Acetivibrio cellulolyticus CD2: one gene and its partner. The main gene of each other region encodes a partner of the protein of the gene in region 2 in a complex. Links are inferred from orthologs where the notes say so. Each region holds a gene or a part of one and is shown on either strand. Other genes may lie near its edges. The genes, in order: ACECE_RS0201705 and smc.

Region 1 (9,781 bases), on a different replicon or contig from region 2:
TTACCGTCTTTTCCATAAGGTTTAATTTGTTATGTAGAAAGGAAACCAATAACCCTACAGCAGACCAGCATAATCCCAATAAGACTGCCGTATGATGGGCATTATCTGCACCAATAGTAATATTAATGTCAATTTTGTTAATGTTCAGTCTGCATCTTAAGTATTTATATACCTTTCCCAGCAATACATCATATTTTTTATTGAAATTCCGGAATTCTTCAAACTTCCGTCTTATTTGGCGATACCCCATTTTCCCCGTTTTCTTTGATACATCCTTTTCCTTTTTTCCTTTTTCTTTTACTTTTCTAAACCAGATACCTTTTTTGCCTGCACCAACTTTTGGAATTTCAAATTTATACTTAATAAGTCCCTTCAGTACAAAAAAAGACACCACAAAATTGTCGTTAACGCCTTGCCTGTTATACTCTATAACTACATTAACCTTTATAAAACAAATTATTAAAAATACTAAGACCAATATAACCGTTATGATAGCAAATAACACAATACCACACCTCTTATTAGATATTTTTTCCTAATAAACAAAAAAAATACACACTAGTGTGTATTTTTTACATGTAATACTAAATATTAACTGTGTTATTCACTTTGACTTTCATCTGTACTTGTGTCAGTTGTGTCAGTTGTGTTAGTTGTATCAGTTGTCTCGTTATTTCCGTCCTCACCAAATTCTATCATCTCAGGAATCTCATTCATTTCAAATATCGGCAGATCACTGTCTGATTTGTAACCAAAGCTCCTGAAAAATTCTTCAGTTGTCTCGTATAATATAGGTTTACCGGGCGCATCCAACCTTCCGGCTTCCTTAACAAGGTTCTTTTCTATAAGTTTTGTGACAGCACTATCGGAATTAACTCCTCTAATCTGCTCTATCTTAGCTTTTGTAATAGGTCTGTTATAAGCTATAATCGATAATGTCTCAAATGCTGCCTGAGAGAGGCCGCTCTTTTGTTTTGGCTCAAATAAAACTTTCACATAATCGTATAATTCAGGCTTTGAACACAACTGATAGCCATTGCTTATCTCCCTGATGGCAATACCCCTTGAGGGGTTATTGTTATAATTAACGACCATGTTATTAATTACAAGCTTGGCAGCTTTTTTATCAACGCCTGCTATCTCACATATTTTTTCCAAAGATATTCTGTCGCCGGATGCAAAAAGAAGACCCTCTATTATTCCTTCAAGTTTTTTTAAATCCATGTGAGCTTTTCCTCCACATACAACAGTGCTTTTTTACTTTTAAAACCTTTCAGCTATGACTTTTGCATAGCACCAGTAATTTACAAATTAACTTTCAGCAGCAATCTTTTCCTCATCAAAATCCTCAAGGTTTTCATCCGTTCTTTGTACCACAATCTCAGCAAACTGAGAATTTTGTATAATTGAAACCTTTTTGAGCTTTGCCAGTTCCAGTATTGCCAAAAAGCCAGTTACAACTTCAAGCTTGGACTTGGTAGCCATTGAAAACAGGTCGGAAAACCTAAAGCATGTCTTATTTATAAGAGTTCTTATTACTTCCCTTATCTTACTTTTAAGAGATACTTTCTCAATCTGAAGTATTTGGGTCATCTTTCCAGTATTCCTGTTCATTTTTCTCTCATTGCGCTCAATGAGATTCACATATACTCTTTTAAGCTCATCATAGGAAAGTTCTATAGGCTCATCCGATTTTTTTATGTCGATTTCCTCGGGCTGCCTGTAACATACCTTTTCCCATTCTTTTTCCCTTACCTTTAATACTTCAGAAAACTGTTTGTACTTTTTGTACTCAACAAGTTTTAAAATAAGTTCTTCTCTTGGGTCAACCTCATCTTCCTTGTTTTGCTTGATACTTGGCAGCAGAAGTTTTGATTTAATATGAAGAAGTGTAGCTGCCATAAGTAGGAACTCACTTGCTACTTCCAAATCCATTTCCTGCATCTGAAAAAGATAGTCCATGTATTGATCTGTTATATCATTAATTGGGATATCATATATATCCACCTGATTCTTTTCAATCAGGTGGAATAGCAAATCAAACGGTCCTTCGAAATTTTGAATTTTTATTGTACATGCTTTTGATAATACACTTTCCAAAAAATCCACCACCACTCTAAAAGGATAGTAGAAACCACAATAAAACTCCTATGAAGATTTTATTACATAAAGTCAATCTTCATTGCGCTTCTTACATCTTCCATTGTTTTCTTTGCAGCTGCCTCTGCTCTTTTGTTTCCTTCGTGAAGTACTTCCTTTACAATCTCAGGTCTTTCAAGTATCTTCTGTCTTCTTTCATATATAGGCTCAAGGTACGAAGCCATTTTATCGGCAAGATTCCTCTTGCACTGAACGCAACCGATTTTTCCGCCTCTGCACTGTTCTTCAATCACAGGTATTTCACCTTCATTGAAGACCTTGTGGAACGAAAACACAGTACAAACTTCAGGGTGCCCGGGATCGTCCTTTTTAATTCTTGCAGGGTCGGTAACCATTGTACTTACCTTTTTCCTTACAACCTCAGGACTATCTGAAAGTGCTATCGTGTTTCCATAGCTCTTGCTCATCTTTCTTCCATCTGTGCCAGGCAGTACCTTCGCCTTGGTCAATATTGGCTGTGGCTCTGGGAAAACCTCTCCATAAAAGAAATTGAAACGCCTTGCAATCTCTCTTGTTAATTCAAGATGCGGCAATTGATCCTCACCAACCGGCACAAACCCTGCTTTGTAGACAAGGATATCCGCTGCCTGCAAGTTTGGATAACCCAAAAAGCCATAAGTTGTAATATTCTTGTCCTTTAGCTGATTTAACTGGTCCTTATACGTTGGGCAGCGTAAAAGCCATGAAAGCGGAGTAGTCATTGAAAACAGCAAGTGAAGCTCCGCGTGCTCCTTTACCTTTGACTGCAAAAATATTGTACACTTCTCCGGGTCAAGTCCTGCACTTATCCAATCTACAACCAAATCATTTATATTATTCTTAATTTCCGAAGTATCCTCATATCCAGTAGTCAAGGCATGCCAATCAGCAACAAAAAAGAAGCAATCATAATCGTCCTGTAATTTCACCCAATTCTCCAGAGCACCGAAATAATTCCCCAAATGTAATGCTCCTGTAGGTCTCATGCCACTTAATATTGTACCTTTTTTCACCACTAATTCACTCTCCTGTTGTTGATAATCACTTAGTGCATTTATAGATTATATCTTTTTTTTATTATAAAGTCTAATTAATTTTGAAAATACCCAAAAGCTTACATAAATAACCCAAGAATAGTTGAAACTAAATATAATATACCAGTTGCAACCGGAGAAATAATTAAATTTAGAATTCTTCCAAGTATACCGGTAAACATAAGAATTACAAAGCCTATTGTTATATAATTTTCATATTCCAACATCTTATAATAATGCCTTGAAGGTAAAAAACCGTAAAGTATCTTAGAACCGTCAAGAGGTGATACAGGAAGCATATTAAATATCCCAAGAGTGATATTCATACTAAATCCAACCTGGAAAACTTTATACAAAATATTCATTACAACATTGCTGTTATAATAACCTTTTGTTGCAAAATAAACATATGGAAATGCGAAAACAAAGCTCAAAAGCAGATTGGATAAAGGTCCTGCAAGACTTGTTATCATCATTCCCTTTTTACGGTCTTCGAAGTTTGTGGCATTTACTTGCACAGGTTTAGCCCAACCAAAAGATGTAAATAGGATCATTATTGTACCTAAAGGGTCCATGTGTTTTATTGGGTTTAGCGTGAGCCTGCCCTGATTTTTGGCAGTCGGATCTCCTAAAAGGTATGCTGAAAAGCCATGCGAAAACTCATGTAACGTAATGGACATTACAAACATTAAAATTGATATCACAAGCATCAAAGGTTGGCCTGGCAAGTAATTTATCATTTCTCTTTCTCCTCATCTAAAAGATTTATCTTAACATAATCTATTTCTTCACTACGAGTAAATATTTTACCATTAATTTTCTCTTTAAGCACTATTTCCAGAATTTTTTTAATCTGTGGACCGGGACTTATTCCAAGTTCCTGTAAATCTCTTCCTGTTATTTTAGTCTTTATATTACTTAAATTATTGGCATACAAAAGAACAGCACCTTTTAACATATCATCAAACATAAGACTTAGCATATATAGGCTTTCTAATGCTAACCCCTTAAACATGCAGTAAATCTCATAATTTGAAGGCTCCCCTCCGTTTAAAATTTCATGAAGCTTCAAGTCTCTTACCTTTGCGAACCGAAGTATTTCATCCCTATATTCTTTTGAAAGTCTGAATCTGTCTGACAAAACCGGAACATTTTCCATACAAACATCTGAATACAACACTAAAAGATATACAAGAATTTTATCAATATTTTTCTTATTAATCAAGCTGTTATAAAACTCATCATAATGCTTATCCGATTTTTCCATTAGCATTTTAAGCCTATCAGAGAGCATTATTTCCGGATAAATTTTTTCGAGCAATCCCAGTTCCTGCATCCTCTCAAGCATTATAACCGTATTTTTTTCCTTGAGCATATAAAAGAATTCAGAATTAATTCGCTCTCTGCTTAACTTGTCCAAAACATCAGAGTTTATAGCATCTATTGCAAATTCTTCAGTTTTTTCATCCATCTTAAAACCATATCTCTGTTCAAACCTGACAGCCCTTAGAATTCTAGTCGGATCTTCAATAAAACTGAAATTGTACAATATTCTTATAATGCCATCGTATAGATCCCTTCTGCCCCCATAAAAGTCAACAATCTTTCCGAACTCTCTGCCATTTAACTTCATAGCAATACAGTTGATGGTAAAATCCCTTCTGAAAAGATCGTCTTTTATAGATCCTCTTTCTACGCTAGGAAGCGCTCCCGGGAATTCATAATATTCCTTTCTGGCAGTTACTATATCAATTTTTAAATCTTCAGCAAGTACTGCGTAAGCAGTCTGAAACTTTTCATACTCTGTCAGAACTGCTTTTGAAGTCTCTGCAAACTTTCTGGCAAAAGCTATTGCATCACCTTCAACAACAATATCTATATCAAGGTTTTCAACACCAAGTATCAGATCTCTTACAAAGCCCCCGACCACATAAATGCTGAAGCCCTCCAAATCGGCAACTTTGCCTGCAAGTGCCAAAACTTCCCTTACATTCGGCGGCAGTTCATCTAACTTGTAAGAAAGATTTTCACTGGTATATTCCTTTCCTATCTCGCTTCCTTCGCTTCCCGGTTTATGTCTCTTTTGATACTTTCCTCCGTAAAGGGTTCTTATTACATCGGTACGCGTTACTATACCTATCATTTCATTATCTTTTAGAACAGGAAGCCTTCCAATGTCATGTTCTGCAAACAATTCCCGTACCTCTTTTATCGGCTCTTTAAAGTCTATGGTAACTACCTTTTTTGACATATACCCTTTAACTGGAGATTGTCCATATCCGTGAACCCTTGCCTTGTCTATATCCCGCCTTGAAATAATTCCTGCAATCTTATTCCCGCTAACTACAGGCATCCCGGAGTGTCCAAACTTTATCATAATATCGTAAGCCTCATCTATAGTTGTATCTTCCGGCACGGTTTTTACAGGCGAACTCATTATATCCTTGGCCATAATAATTGGTCTTACATTTTCCCTAAGCACTGCCTTTATATTTGAGCTTATTTTTTGCAGATCCCTTTCGTCAGATTTTGCCGAACCTGCACCTTTGTGACCGCCGCCTCCGATTAATTTCATTATTATGCTCAAATCAATCTCTTCTGTGATGCTTCTTCCGATTATATAAGTTTTGTGCCCCATCCTCATAATGGAAAACAGGGCATCCAAATCCCGTTCCTCCAATATCTTTCTGGTAAGATATGCGGCATCATCAACATATTCCTCCATCTCAACCAACGAAAACCCGACTTCAAATCCATTAACACAATCAATTACAATATTCTTATTAAGCAGTTGCGACAATTCCCGCTGCCCTGTCGACAGGCGGTTTATAATCAGACTCTCAATAACCGAAAGATTGGCCTCCTTTTCAAGTAAATATCCAAGAGCATGCGCATCCCTTGAAGTAGTACCAGAAAAGATCAGTGAATTTGTATCCACATAAATTCCCAGTGCAAGAATTGTCGCCTCTACAGGAGATATATCAATTCCTTTTTCCATCAGCTCTTCTATAAGAATAGTTGTATTTGCCCCAACCTCTTCAATTTTCATGGCTGCAGAAGAAATTTCATCCTCACACAATATGTGGTGATCGTAAATAATAACTTCAATCCCCGGTTTTGCAACGTATTCTTTAAACTTACCAATTCTAGCTGTCGAATGGGTGTCAACAATTATTATCCTGGTGAGCTTTTCACATTCAACATCACCCGACTCAATAAAGTTGAAAACATCCATGTACATATTTATAAATTCTCGTACCTCTCTGCCGATATTACCCGGAAGAACCAATTGCGCCTCAGGATACAACTTTCTAGCCGCAATCATTGATGCAAGACAGTCAAAATCAGTATTGTTATGTCCTATAATTATCTCCATTAATTTCTCTCCACAGTTATAATCATTGCTTAATAATACACTATTATATCACTTTGTGAAAATGTACTCTATTCAAAGTACTCTTTACACAGGCAGGTTCAATATAATATATCCGCCTGCTACCAGACTAATACTATTTGCAAACCAAACAAATGCAACTTTTCTCAATTGTGAGTGTTCTTTCACAAAAATCGGGAATGCTATTGATTCAGAAAAAAACACCAAAAATTCGCCAAGTATAAGTGAAAGCATTATTGTATAACTGGCTAATGGAGAAAAACAATTAAGCAAAATATTCAAAGCCCCTTGCGTGACAATATTTATTACCAAAAAAGCAACCCATGACTTTTTACGCCTGAAGCCCATTAAATAAAATATAATTCCCTCTATTATGAGTGTTAACATTATACGTAATCCCACTAATAAGATTGATCTCGATAATAGTTTTCCTGGATAAAGGGTCTTATTTTTCAAGTCAAGTGTAAAGACATTGTTATAAGACTTAAGCGGTTTATCTATAGGTATTTCAAAAGTCTCATCATCATTTTTAATTTTTAATGTATGATTAGCTATAGTGCTCAGTTCTCTTGGATAAAATATGTAATATGATTCAACACCCTTATCTACAATTTTAGCTTTAGAATATCCGGTTCCTGAACCAATGCCTATTTCAAAGTTATCCGGTGCATTTGACACTATTATCAATATTGATGGAGGTCCTGCAGAATTGCCAAAACAAACACAGGAAAATAAAAGTATAAATAAAACTGTTATAATATTAACCGATATCATTTTATTAAGTTTATTCATATGTATCACCTCGTTAAAATAATATTAATTGTATCATATCATCCAATAGAGTTGAACAAAATCCATTCCAGATTGTCACATATTTCCCTTATAATCATTTGTCATCGGTAGGTTTAATTGTGTCAAATTGTGTCATTACTTCTATTGACTTAACAAGCATGCTGTGATATATTGACCTTTAGAAATTAAAGCTATGAAGGCTTTTATATTAATATTATTGTTTTATAATTAAACTTTGGGACGAACCCAGAAAAGCGGCTTTAGAAGGAGCTCTTTTTTGGGTTTATTATTTTCTAAGGAGATGATTTTAATGCATATGGCCGATGCCTTGATATCACCTGTTGTTGGTGGAACTATGCTGGCCGCTGCTGTTGGAGTTGCAGCTTACTCAATTAAGAAGATCCGTTATGACCTTGATGAAAAGAAAATTCCTTTAATGGGGGTAATGGGAGCTTTTGTTTTTGTGTCTCAAATGATTAACTTTACCATACCTGGAACAGGTTCGAGCGGACATCTTGGCGGAGGTTTGCTTCTTGCAATATTGCTTGGTTCGCATGCAGGATTTCTGACAATGGCATCTGTTCTATTAATTCAGGCACTGTTTTTTGGAGATGGAGGTTTACTCGCTTATGGTTGTAACTTGTTTAATCTAGGCTTCTATACGTGCTTTATTGCGTATCCATTAATATATAAATGTTTTACAAGAAAAACCACTAATTCAAAGAAAATTTTTGCAGCATCTATGGTATCTGCAATAGTTGGACTTCAAATTGGATCTTTTAGCGTTGTACTTGAAACTCTTTTATCCGGAAAGACTGAATTGCATTTTGGAGCATTTCTACTGATGATGCAGCCTATCCATCTTGCAATAGGAGTGGTTGAAGGATTTGCGACAGCAACAGTTGTGACGTTTGTATGGAAAGCAAGACCTGAAATTATCGAAAATGCTGCTATTGGTAAATCACATGGAAACATATCCACTAAAAAGCTTTTGATAGGACTTGCAGCTGCTGTTATTATAGTTGGTGGAGCTCTTTCCTGGTTTGCTTCAGCAAATCCCGATGGTTTGGAATGGTCTATAGAAAAGACTGTCGGTACAGAGGAACTTGAATCATCCGATAAAATTCATAAAATAATATCTGAAATACAGGAAAAAACAGCATTTTTACCTGATTACGGATTTAAAACGGATGAAAAGTCAGAAGAAACATCCGAAAAGACCATTGGATCAAATGAAGAGGCATGGCCTGCCATGAATGCAGGAACCAGCGTTTCTGGTATTGTTGGAGGCATATTGACACTAGCACTAATAGCATCGACCGGAATAATCATTATTTTTATAAAAAGACGGAAAAATCGAGCATCTGCTTAACATAAGTAAGGGACAGTTTAGAATTTTGGAGATACTTTTTTGTATCTCCAAATTTTTTGCAAAAATCGAATGGAATATAATATAATAAGTAATATAATGATTTGGTTAGGGGGCTAAATATGCGCATTGCAGTTATAGATGGTCAAGGCGGAGGTATGGGAAAAACTATAGTAGAAAAATTGAGGTTAGAGTACGGGCATAATTTGGAAATACTTGCACTTGGAACCAATGCCTTAGCTACAGCTCTAATGCTTAAAGCAGGTGCTAATGAAGGTGCATCCGGAGAAAATGCAATAATTTATAATTCAACAAGAGTAGATGTGATTATGGGTCCGATAGGCATAATTGCTGCAAATTCAATGCTCGGGGAACTAACTCCAGCAATAGCTAAAGCAATTGCAGAAAGTCCTGCAAAAAAAATACTGATACCAATGAATAAATGCAATATTCAAATTGCAGGTGTTAAAAATGAGCCATTTCCGCATCAGGTTGATAGTGCTATAATATTATTAAAAGAATATATGGGGTGATAATATGTGTGAAGCAAATGTATATATAATTAATAAAGATGGCGATGAAGAGCTTGTTCTAGAGTCTGTAGACAAGATCCTACCCAGAGACGGCATAATTGAACTCGAAAATGTATTCTGTGAAAGAAAAACTATAAAAGGGAAAATTAAAGAGATGGCTCTTGTCGATCATAAAATTATTATCGAAGAATTTTAAATTTTCTTCGAAATTTTTTTTAAATATGATATAATTCAAACAACGTTTAAGTTAATGAATTGCTGAAATATAACTTCAGCAGTAATTTCAGCATTCCTAAATGGATTTTAGTGCTGATTTTCATATTTCGTCAGAAAGGAACGTGCTCCTATGAATGAAAAAGTAAGGGATATTGCAGCTAGAATCAAAGGTTTAAGATTGCTTTCAGGGATATCTGAAAAGGAAGCTGCTCAAAAATTAGGGTTATCTTTTGCGGATTTTCAAAAATATGAGAATGGTGAAGATGATATTCCAATAAGCATTTTATATGAAATTGCAGACTTT
Region 2 (11,189 bases):
TCATAGTTTGATTTATCCATATAATAGCTTACAGAATAGTCTGTTATATTACTTGCGTCATTAGCAGCACTCGAAAATCCTTTTGAAGCTGTTAATTCTGGTTGACTTTCAGTATCAAAAACAATATCATCTTCCATTTTATTACCAAACTTTCCTGCAATCTCATTCATCTTCAATTTATCAGATTCAATATTATCTGATTCCAGCTTCAAACAGATAGTACTTTCTGTATGGTTTATATCGGAATCTGCAGTTGATATGGTGTAACTAGAACTTTGAGGATCAACAGCTTGCGAAAACTCTACACAGACTGTATTATCACTTGGCGTCTCCTTAGGAACAGCGCCATCAGCTGTATGCGACTTTTCAGCAGACGAGCTTTTTATTTCACCGCTTGGTTGTAGTTCTTTTGCCGAAGAGGCTACTCCAAAAGTGCTATTTTTATTATCATTTGAACCAATTACTGTGCCACTTCCAACTTCATCTGCTTTTGTGTTTTTATCCATACTTATAGTTACATCACTATCGCCATGCTCAACAATTTCATCTTTCGCATCTTCATTCGTTAAGGCTTTTGCATCTTTTTCTTTAATAATTGTACTTAACGAATTCCGGCTTACAGAACTTTCCATATTAGCTGTGGAATTTTTACTTATATTCATAAATCCTCTTACTACAAATACTATTACCAGTACTGCAGCAACAGAAGACATTGTCTTCATTATCCTACTTCTCAAAATTATCAATTGTTTTCTATTACCAATTTCATGCTGCTCATCAGTAAGTTTTTTATGTAAAGCATCTTTAAAACTCTCCGGCAGCTCAACTTCATCAACATTTTTACACATTTTTACAACTTCATATAGTTGTTCAAACTCACTTTTGCAATGGCTGCAAGATTCAATATGCTCTTGCACCATATGTGCTCTAACTTCGTCAAGTTCATCATCTATATATAATGACAATAATTCTAAAATCTCATCACATTTTTTCATAGCCATCCCTCCCTTCATATATTATTTGACGAATTTTTCGTTCAAAAGTTCCTTTTTCCCCTGAAGAATTTTTTTAAGAGCCTGCCTTGCCCTGTTAATCCTTGATTTTACCGTTCCTTCGGGACAATTGAATATCTTCGAAATCTCCTCATAACTAAATCCCTGTATATCCCTTAGAATAATTATACTCTTATAATCCTCAGGAAGTTCTTGTATTGACTTGTTCACAGCGTTTTTTACCTCATTAGTCTCTGCTGCTATATCCGGAGTTGGAGCATTATCCGCTATCTGCCTCTTCACTTCACCATCGCTGTATTCAATTTCTTCATCTAATGATACTACCATTTTCTTTTTTCTTCTGCGTATCTCATCGAGACATACATTTGCTGTAACTTTATAAATCCATGTTGAAAACAACGAATCACCTTTAAATTTTTTTATAGATCTGAAAGCTTTTATGAAAACTTCCTGTGCCAATTCATTAGCATCATCATAGTTTCCTATCATTCTATAAGCTATATTGAACACTTTTTTTTGACAACTTTCAATAAGCTGTTCAAAAGCTTCAACATCCCCTGATTTGGATTTTTCAACTAAATTTCTTTCCTTCTCACTCATGCTGGCAGTCTCACCCCCTAGGCTTTAAAAGAATAAAAAATCTCGAAACATATAGTCCTGCTCGAATTTAGGAATGCTGAAAATATATGTTTGGCTACAATTTCACGTTCCAGCCTTATCTGACCAAATCTCTTGCCTCATCAAAACATATTATACATTCTTTTTATGCTTATTTGAACTAGTACAAAAAATAATTCATATAAACGTAATATTACTCAATTTACATATTATTACAAAGGATTTTTATTATAAAACGTAGAATAATAAATTATAGCATATAATCAAGTTACAATAATCTCAGGGACGTTTGGTCCCTTCCGGTTTTAGAACATTTGCTTCGCAAATTTCTCAAATCAAAAGGAGCTAATAGTATGATAAATACAATTTTAGTAACAGATGACAATGTTCTTGATAATGCAATAATTAGAAACTACCTCTATAAAGAAAGGTATAATATTGTCTCAGCACTTAATGGCCGTGAAGCTTTAGAGCTTCTAGAAAGCCGCAATATCGATCTAATCCTCCTTGATATGGTCATGCCTGTTATGGATGGTTACGAGTTTATGAAGGTATTCTCAAAAACTCCATTTTACAAAGAAATTCCGATAATTGTCACTTCAAGCCTGGATGGCGTTGAAAACATCGAGAAAATTCTTGAATATGATGTATTTGACTATATTATCAAGCCACTTGACCATATAAACAGGCTTATACTGGTAAATAAGATTAAGACAGCAGTAAAACATAGAAACCTCATAAGCGATCTTAATAAAGCCACAAAGATTATAGATACTCTATCAACTACTAAAAACATTTAAACCCTTAAAATTCGAAAATAAATTTTTAGAAAGTCTGTTTTAAAAGGACATCTTTTTCTAATAGACCATAAATTCCTAAACATTATATACGATAAATTACGCAAAATATCCTCTATAGAATTCTATTTTTTTAGGAGGATAAATATATGAAAATCCGCGAAGGCATGATTCCCACAGTCCTTGGGACTGTTGTAACTGCAACCGGCTTATCTATAAAACCTTTACCAGCTAAAATAAAGTGGGGGGTTGCCGGCTTTGGTCTGGCACATATAGTTCTTGGAGCTATTGACCTTGTCGAACACCGCAATGATCACTAAGGAATTTTCAAGGGCTGGAGTTATTATTCTCCAGTCCTTCCTTTGTATTATACATAATTTTCTGAAACATTCCGCGCTATTTTATCAAATGTTTTTTAAAACCCAATTCAACCAGTTTATCAAATGCTTCCCATACATTTTCAGGAATGTCCTGCTGTATCTGAAACCCTTTTTCTGCATAGACCTTAATACGCTGTAAATCTCCAACCATAATACTTATTATTTCTTCCTTTGTAATCTTTCCATCGGTATATGCCTCAAGATATTCCTTAAACTCAAATTGAGGAGAAGTTACCATTACATCATTAACATTCCAAAATTTTTTGAAAGCCGCATAAGTTCTTCTCTCCATATATGGCTTATTAACAGTAATAATTGAATTAATATTTAGATTCCTATCTAAAATTAACTCCCTGGTAAATAATATGTTTTCTCCTGTATTCGTTGATCTTGTTTCCAGGATTATTTTTTCTTCAGGCACTCCCATACTACATGCAATTTCCGCAAATTTTTCAGCTTCCGTCATATTCCATAAATGTTTTGTTATCTTCCCTAAGCCCCCCGAAATTACAATAAAAGGAGCAAAGCCTTTAAGATAAAGCTCCGCTCCCCTTTGGGCCACACGAGTATCATGACTTCCAAGTACAATTATTAAATCAGCACTAGTTAATGCATGATTCATATGGTGATAGTCCCATAAAACTTTTGCCAATACTTCTATTTCTGTATTCATGCTTGCTCCTTATAATTATGAAAACAGGGCTTCAACAAATTCTTCTGAATTAAACCTCTGAAGGTCATCCATCTGCTCACCTACACCAATAAGCTTAACTGGAATTTTAAGCTCTGAAGAAACAGCAATAACAATCCCGCCTTTAGCAGTCCCATCAAGCTTTGTCAGCACAATACCAGACACCGGGGATACTTCTGCAAAAGTCTTGGCCTGAACAATGGCATTTTGACCTGTTGTTGCATCAAGCACAAGAAGTACTTCCATTGAAGCGTTGGGTAATTCCCTCTCTATAATACGAAATACTTTTTTTAATTCATCCATCAAATTCTTCTTGGTATGAAGCCTTCCCGCAGTATCACAGATCAATACATCTGCTTTTCTTGCCTTGACTGACTGTACAGCATCGTATATGACAGCAGCAGGATCTGCACCTTCTGCGTGTTTTATTAAATCTACGCCTACTCTGTCAGCCCAGATTTCAAGTTGATCTATTGCAGCAGCCCTAAAGGTATCGCCTGCCGCCATAACAACTTTCTTGCCGCTTTGTTTGAGTTGATTTGCAATTTTCCCTATAGAAGTAGTCTTGCCTACCCCATTTACTCCCACTACTACAATAACACTAGGAGTAGTTTTTATATTTAATTCTGTGCTTTCCTTTGAAAGTATCTCTGATAACTCCTCTTTTAACAACCCTTTAACTTTAAGAGGATCAGTAACCTTGTTATCCTTAACCTTCTTCTTAATATCCTCGATAATCCTTAGACTTGTTTCCGCACCAACATCTGATGTTATAAGAACTTCTTCCAGTTCTTCAAACAACTCTTCATCAATCTTCCCAAACGAAACCAAAACCTGGTCTATTCTCTCGGTAATTACATTCTTTGTTTTCTTAAGTCCCTCTTTTAGTTTGTCAAAAAACCCCATATTTATGTCCTCCATTCAATATTCCAGCTATTCCTTAGCTTACCTTTTCGCCCATTTTTAACGACACAATTTTTGAAACCCCATGCTCCTGCATGGTAACACCATAGAGAGTATCGCAAGCCTCCATAGTTCCTTTCCTGTGTGTGATAACTGCAAACTGTGTCAGATGCGAGTATTTTTTCAGGTATTGAGCAAATTTGTAAACATTCGCATCATCCAGCGCTGCTTCGATCTCATCAAGTACGCAGAAAGGTGTAGGATTTAACCTTAATATGGAAAACAAAAGTGCAATTGCAGTAAACGCCCTTTCTCCTCCTGACAGCAACATGAGATTCTGCAGCTTTTTCCCCGGCGGCTGAACTTCAATTTCTATACCGCTTTCCAGCACATTTTCCTTATCCAAGAGGATAAGTTCTGCACGGCCTCCGTCAAAGAGTTCTTTAAATACCATATTAAAATTATCATTAATAAGCTTAAACTGCTCCATAAACTGGCGTTTCATAATTGTAACCATTTCCATGATAACCTTATGGAGTTTTTCCTCGGCCATTTCCATATCGTTTCTCTGAACCGACATAAACTCAAAACGTTCCTTAGTCTTTATATAGTCTTCAATAGCAGAAACATTAACAGGCCCTAAGTCCTTTATCTCACTTCTTATCTCGTTAATCTGCCTTTGAGCCTGAGGAAGGTTTCCAATATCCTTCTTGAACTCTAAAGCATTTGTAAAGGTAAGTTCGTACTCATCCCACATTCTGTTCTGGATTGACTCCATTTCAGACTCTATCTTCGCCTTTTTTACCTCCATACGGTTGTATTCTTCCTGCATGAGAAGAATGTTTTTATTAATATCGGTTATTTGCTTAATAATATCTTGAGACTCTTCCTCAAGAACTTTCCTTTCCTCAACTGTTCTGTCTATCTCAAAAGTCTTTCCTGATTTTTCTTCTTCATACCCTTTAATCAAAAGTTTCAAACCCTCATTTTTCTCATCTAGCGATTTGACCTCTTCTGCATTTTTTATCTTCTCAGCTTTCTTTCTTTCAACGCTTTTAGTCAAGCTATCCCTTTCAGTTAGAATTCTATCGAGAGCTTCCTTTACACCTGCAATACTCTCTAAAATTGAATTTACAGAAATCTTATAATCAGTAATATCTGTATGCAAAGCATCACGGGTAGATTGTCCTTCCTTATGCTTGTCCTGATACTCCGCGACAACCCTTTTCGTCTCAGCAATATCATTTTCAATCTGATTTAACTCTTCAACATATTTTGAAAGCTCAGTCTCTGTATTCTGTTCCTGTCTGGCAAGTTGTTCCTTCTCTTGCTTTAGCATTTCTATCCTAGCAATTGTTCTCCTTATGTTATCCTCTATCTGAGCTAAATGACTTTCATCTCTGATTTTTACAAGTTCATTATTCTTAAGGCTTCCTTCCTCAATTGAAACATCATTTATAACACTCTCAAGCTTTTGGGAAATCTCATTAATATTTTTATCTAAAGCTTCGTCTTCCGCCTTAAGTCTTACAAGTGCCTCATCAAGCTCCTGTACTTCCCTGTTTCTGCTCAATATTCCAGATTCCCTATGCTCCTTACTTCCTCCGGACATAGATCCCGTAGTACTTAGAATATCGCCCTCAAGCGTAACTATTCTAAAATTGTAACCAAATCTTCTAGCCATTTTTATTCCAGAATCGAGTGTATCAACAATAACAACCTTTCCTAAGAAACTCAATATAATGCCTCTATACTCAGGACTATAGGAAATCAAGTCGGATGCAACACCAATAAAACCATCCTGCCTTTTTATATCATTCAATGTATTACTATCAAAGCTCTTTCCATTGACTGAGGAAATAGGAAGGAAAGTCGCCCTTCCAAGCTTGTTTGTTTTTAAATATTCAATTGCCCTCTTGGCATCTTCTTCGCTTGTTGTTACAATGTTTTGAAGCGCCCCGCCAAGAGTCATCTCTATTGCAGTTTCATACTTACCATCAACCTTAACAAGCTGTGCTAAAGCACCATGAATACCTTTACCGAATTGCGGCGACTGCTGGCACGCCTGCAATACCACTTTAACACTTCTATTGTATCCTTCAAGGTTTCTTTCCATATCCTTAAGCATCTTTTGCCTGGAAGTTTTAAATTGAATATCCGATTTGACGGTATTCTGTTTTTTCCTTTCACTTTCGAGGGTCTGCCCATACTCGCCTTTCTTAGTATTTAAGGTCTCAAGTCTGTTTTTCGCGCCTTTTATCAGCTCATTCGTCTTCGAAATGCTATCGGAAAGGTCTTCTTTCCTCATACCTTCCCGGTCTTTTTCCAGTGTAAGCTGTACAACTTCATCAGCTATACTTGACTTTCTCTTATTAATAACCTCTATATGGTTTTTAACATTGTTTATCTGTGTCTTTTTATCGGACTGAAGATCTAACTTGTCCATAATGCTCGACTTCAGATTTTCAATATACCTTTCATGTTCGCCTAAAGTAGCAAGAACGGCCTGAAGCTTTTTATCCGCTTCTTCCAGTTTGCCATTGTAGTCCTCAAGCCTTTCATTCAAATACTTGATTTTTTCATTTCTTGTAACTTCTTCTTTTGCTATACTTTCAAGCTTTTCGTTTACCTCGTCAATTTCTCCGTCAAGCCTTGATATATTCGATGAAAGATTACTCTTTTTCTCATCATTTAGCTTAATTTCAGAATTACATTTCTCTAAGCCGTTCTCAAGGTTATAGAACTCCTGCCTTGAATTATCCAGCTTTGTCTCAAGCTCTTTCAACAGCACAAGCTTCTTTTGATTTAACAAGGTTATATCTTCAAGCTTCTTATTGTCACTATCGATATTATCCTTAATGGAAATATAGCTTTCTTCAAATTCCTTTATCTTTTCCTTAAACTTAGAAATATTCTCAATATACACATTTACTTCTAATTCCTTAAGGGTATCTCTTAAATTCAGATACCTCTTTGCTACATCTGATTGTTGCCTCAAAGGTTCCAACTGGGTTTCAAGTTCAGTTATGATATCGTTTATCCTAACCAGATTCTGCCTTGTAAGCTCAAGTTTTTTCTCAGCTTCAAGCTTCCTTACCTTATACTTCATAATACCGGAGGCTTCCTCAAAAAGGTGTCGTCTTTCCTCCGATTTTGTACTTAATATTTCATCAACTCTACCTTGTCCGATAATGGAGTAACCATCCTTACCGATACCAGTATCTAAAAATAGTTCATAGACATCCTTAAGACGGCAGGAAGTTTTGTTTATAAGATACTCACTTTCTCCTGAGCGGTATACACGTCTGGTTATAGTCACTTCACTATAATCAAGGGGCAGAGAATGATCTGCATTGTCAATAGTCAGAGAAACTTCAGCGAACCCCAACTGTTTTCTGTGTTCTGTGCCGGCAAAGATGACATCTTCCATCTTTCCTCCCCTTAATGTTTTGGCACTTTGCTCTCCCAGAACCCATCTGATTGCATCGGAAATATTGCTCTTGCCACTTCCATTAGGACCGACAACGGCTGTAATACCTGAATTGAATTCAAGATTTATTTTATCTGCAAACGATTTAAATCCCTGTATCTCAAGCCTTTTTAAATGCATTAGAACACCCCGGTATCTTTATTAAAAATCTTCTTTTGGGATAGGTACAATTTTGCTATAAACAAATATACCTATTAATTTTAACATAATTTTTTTTTTTATCAATAGATATTGCTACCTGTGTCTATAGCTTTGAGAATATTTCGAAGCCGTCAAAATTGCCTCTGTCATGCTTATATGACTCGCTTTTCCAGTCCCGGCAATATCAAAGGCTGTACCATGATCAACAGATGTCCTCAAAAACGGAAGGCCTATAGTTATGGCTATTGTTCGCTCAAAATCAAGCGTTTTTGTCGCAATATGTCCCTGATCATGATAGAGCGACAATACAGCATCATACCTTCCTTTATACGCAAGATAAAAAACCGAATCTGCTCCAATAGGACCTACAACCTTATAGCCCATTCGAACAGCAGCTTCTACCGCAGCTTCAATATGCCTTTCCTCATCTCCAAATAAGCCGTGCTCCCCACAGTGTGGATTAAGCCCTGCAACCGCGATAGTTCCATCCTTTATTCCCAACATGTTAAGCGCTTTAGATGACCTGATAATATAGTCTAAAACCCGTTCTTTTGTAATCATGTCACACGCTTTCCGCAGTGATACATGCCTGCTCAGGAAAAAAACTCTTAACGACCCAACCTCAAACATAGTTAACGGATCATTAGTATTGGTGAGCCCTGCAAAAATCTCAGTATGTCCTATATAGTCAACACCTGCCATTTTTAATGACTCTTTATTTATTGGAGTTGTAACAACCGCATCAATTTTGCCATCTAGCGCCAAATCAATTGACTTTTTTATATAATTGAATGCTGCTTCTCCACCTAAAGCCTGAACTTTTCCATATTCAATCTTACAAGTATCTACGGTCTCCTCACTTATTAAGTATATCTTATCGGGGCTCGGATTCATGCTCTCAAAACTTTGCACTACATCTAATTCAGATTTCAACCCACACACCGTCAAAGCTTTTGTTATTGCATCCCTGCTTCCTATAACAACAGGGCAGCATTCCTCATATATACTTTTTTCTTTAAGTGCTTTAACTGTAATTTCAGGACCAATTCCTGCCGGATCTCCAATTGGTACTCCAATAATTGGCTTGTTCATCAATAACTCCTCCCATATATTGTATCCTATACTTATCATCAAAACAAAAAACTGGTAGTGCCAATACTAATTACTGACATTTCGTTTTCTTTCATATCTTTAACTGACTCGAAACAGTAGGTGGAGTCTGGTCATCAATAACTCTATACTATACCTTATATTTCACAAAAAGCGAATATCATACATGAAAAAAATATAAAGCCACCATAATTTCTTAAACATAAAAAAGCTGTTCTTAATTAAGAACAGCTTCAAATTACACTTTACTTTGATTCTATCTAGGCTCTACAAGGAACTTAATTGCCGTCCTTTCTTCACCGTCAATAGTAATAGATGAAAAAGCTGGAACTGTTATAATGTCAATTCCATTTGGTGCTACAAACCCTCTAGTAATTGCAATTGCTTTAATTGCTTGATTCACTGCTGCGGCTCCTACTGCTTGAATTTCTGCATTTGATTTGCCCCTTAAGATTGCTGCTAAGGCCCCTGCTACCATTTTTGGCTGCGATTGAGCTGATACCTTTAATACCTCCATACACTTTTCCTCCTCCATAAATTATGAAAATTATATAATTCTAAAATTATAACAATTCTATCTCTAATTATGTTAACCATTCTATGGTCATTTATATCTCTAACATATAATCTTATTATTATTTTATACCATTCCAAAACAACCCACAATATCACAAAATTAATATTTTACATCATAAAGTTCACATACATGTCCCTGTGGATAAACCTTTATTTCCATATATCCATACTTCTCTTTAAGATATTTGATATTAAACTTCTTCTGACCTATAATATTTGATATATCAACCTTATCGGCTAATATTGTCAGACTTTTCTTGTCACCAAGCTTATTTCTAACAATAATGCTTTCAATACCGTTTAGAGCACGCCTAGAATCAACAAGCTGTCTGAATGCAGGATGAAAAGGTCCAGCTACTACATCTCCTCCGTCACAAATACTATCAGTTGGCTGCAATCCAACTCTTATAACATTTATCTTATTACGCTCATATACGTCCATCAGCCTTGCACATAACTCAACAGCATCCTCAAGATTCAGCGGTGCATATTGCCCAATTTTGTAAGCTTTCTCTAAATAGGTTTCTTTTATTACCAGAGTCGGATATATTCTTACTATTTGCGGTGCTAGCTCTACTACCTTTTTAGCCGTTTTAACCGCTTTTTCAAAATCATCACCGGGCAGACCTATCATTGTCTGAATTCCAAGTACAAAACCGTTTTCTTTAATACTCTTTGATGCCTTTATAACATCATCAACACTATGTCCTCTAGTACTTTTTTCAAGCACTTCACTATCAAGGCTTTGGACTCCAAGCTCAATTGTTGATACTTTGTAAAGCTTTAAATAATCTAATATCTCCTCATTAATATAATCGGGCCTTGTTGATATCCTTATACTCCTGACATATCCTTTATCTATATACTCGTTGGCTATCTCCAGAAATTTAATCTGCTCTTCTCTGGCGATACCGGTAAAACTTCCTCCAAAAAAAGCTATCTCTACAAAAGCATCATTACCAATCGTATCCAAATGCGACTCAATAACAGAACGCATTGAGCTTTCAGTAACCTCTTCCTTTTGACCGCTGATATTCTTCTGATTACAAAATATGCAATCGAAAGGACAACCTTTATGTGGTATGAAAACTGGTATAACAACATGCTTCAAATTATCATTCCTCCCACACTATAAAGCACATCAATAATCATGTTATTTTTTTCAGAGAAGTCTTTGCTGCCATCTGCTCAGCTTCTTTCTTTGTACGACCTTCTCCAACACCAATAACTTTATCATCAAGTTTAACCTGGGAAACAAATATTTTACTGTGATCCGGACCTTTTTCATCAATAATCTCATAGGTAACTTTTTGATCGTTATTTTTCTGAATAATCTCTTGAAGCTGTGTTTTATAATCCATAAATATTTCGCCTTTAATTGAATCATCTATAAACTTTTCCATCTGGCTTAAAACAAAGCTTTTCGCACTTTCCAAACCACCGTCAAGATAAATTGCCCCAATTAATGCT

Evidence for each region.
Region 1: the proteins of smc (region 2) and ACECE_RS0201705 are in contact, whole or in part, in a crystal structure (PDB 3ZGX), measured with the Bacillus subtilis proteins. The link is inferred for Acetivibrio cellulolyticus CD2 from one-to-one orthologs.

The regions. Positions count from the first base shown.
Region 1 is NZ_JH556651.1:324,925-334,705, reverse strand. Bases 207-2,931 are described here. They hold ACECE_RS0201705 (segregation and condensation protein A), read right to left. Parts: upstream 2,101-2,931; coding sequence 1,312-2,100; downstream 207-1,311. Other genes in these bases: trpS (tryptophan--tRNA ligase), read right to left, coding at 2,163-2,931; scpB (SMC-Scp complex subunit ScpB), read right to left, coding at 601-1,224; ACECE_RS0201715 (DUF2953 domain-containing protein), read right to left, coding at 207-505. Outside these bases: more of ACECE_RS0201715, read right to left, coding at 1-206; more of trpS, read right to left, coding at 2,932-3,152; ACECE_RS0201695 (site-2 protease family protein), read right to left, coding at 3,254-3,913; ACECE_RS0201690 (CBS domain-containing protein), read right to left, coding at 3,910-6,549; ACECE_RS0201685 (hypothetical protein), read right to left, coding at 6,634-7,359; ACECE_RS0201680 (energy-coupling factor ABC transporter permease), read left to right, coding at 7,670-8,731; ACECE_RS0201675 (DUF3842 family protein), read left to right, coding at 8,851-9,261; ACECE_RS0201670 (CooT family nickel-binding protein), read left to right, coding at 9,266-9,457; ACECE_RS0201665 (helix-turn-helix domain-containing protein), read left to right, coding at 9,608-9,781. UniProt on the Bacillus subtilis protein: Participates in chromosomal partition during cell division. May act via the formation of a condensin-like complex containing Smc and ScpB that pull DNA away from mid-cell into both cell halves.
Region 2 is NZ_JH556659.1:1,173,348-1,184,536, reverse strand. Bases 4,240-8,372 are described here. They hold smc (chromosome segregation protein SMC), read right to left. Parts: upstream 8,013-8,372; coding sequence 4,440-8,012; downstream 4,240-4,439. Other genes in these bases: pdxA (4-hydroxythreonine-4-phosphate dehydrogenase PdxA), read right to left, coding at 8,127-8,372; ftsY (signal recognition particle-docking protein FtsY), read right to left, coding at 4,240-4,405. In the rest of the region: ACECE_RS0225170 (anti-sigma factor family protein), read right to left, coding at 1-995; ACECE_RS0225165 (RNA polymerase sigma factor), read right to left, coding at 1,017-1,613; ACECE_RS0225160 (response regulator), read left to right, coding at 1,985-2,431; ACECE_RS0225155 (hypothetical protein), read left to right, coding at 2,578-2,748; ACECE_RS0225150 (YdcF family protein), read right to left, coding at 2,825-3,481; more of ftsY, read right to left, coding at 3,497-4,239; more of pdxA, read right to left, coding at 8,373-9,125; ACECE_RS0225130 (stage V sporulation protein S), read right to left, coding at 9,400-9,660; ACECE_RS0225125 (elongator complex protein 3), read right to left, coding at 9,820-10,830; rnc (ribonuclease III), read right to left, coding at 10,868-11,189. UniProt on the Bacillus subtilis protein: Required for chromosome condensation and partitioning.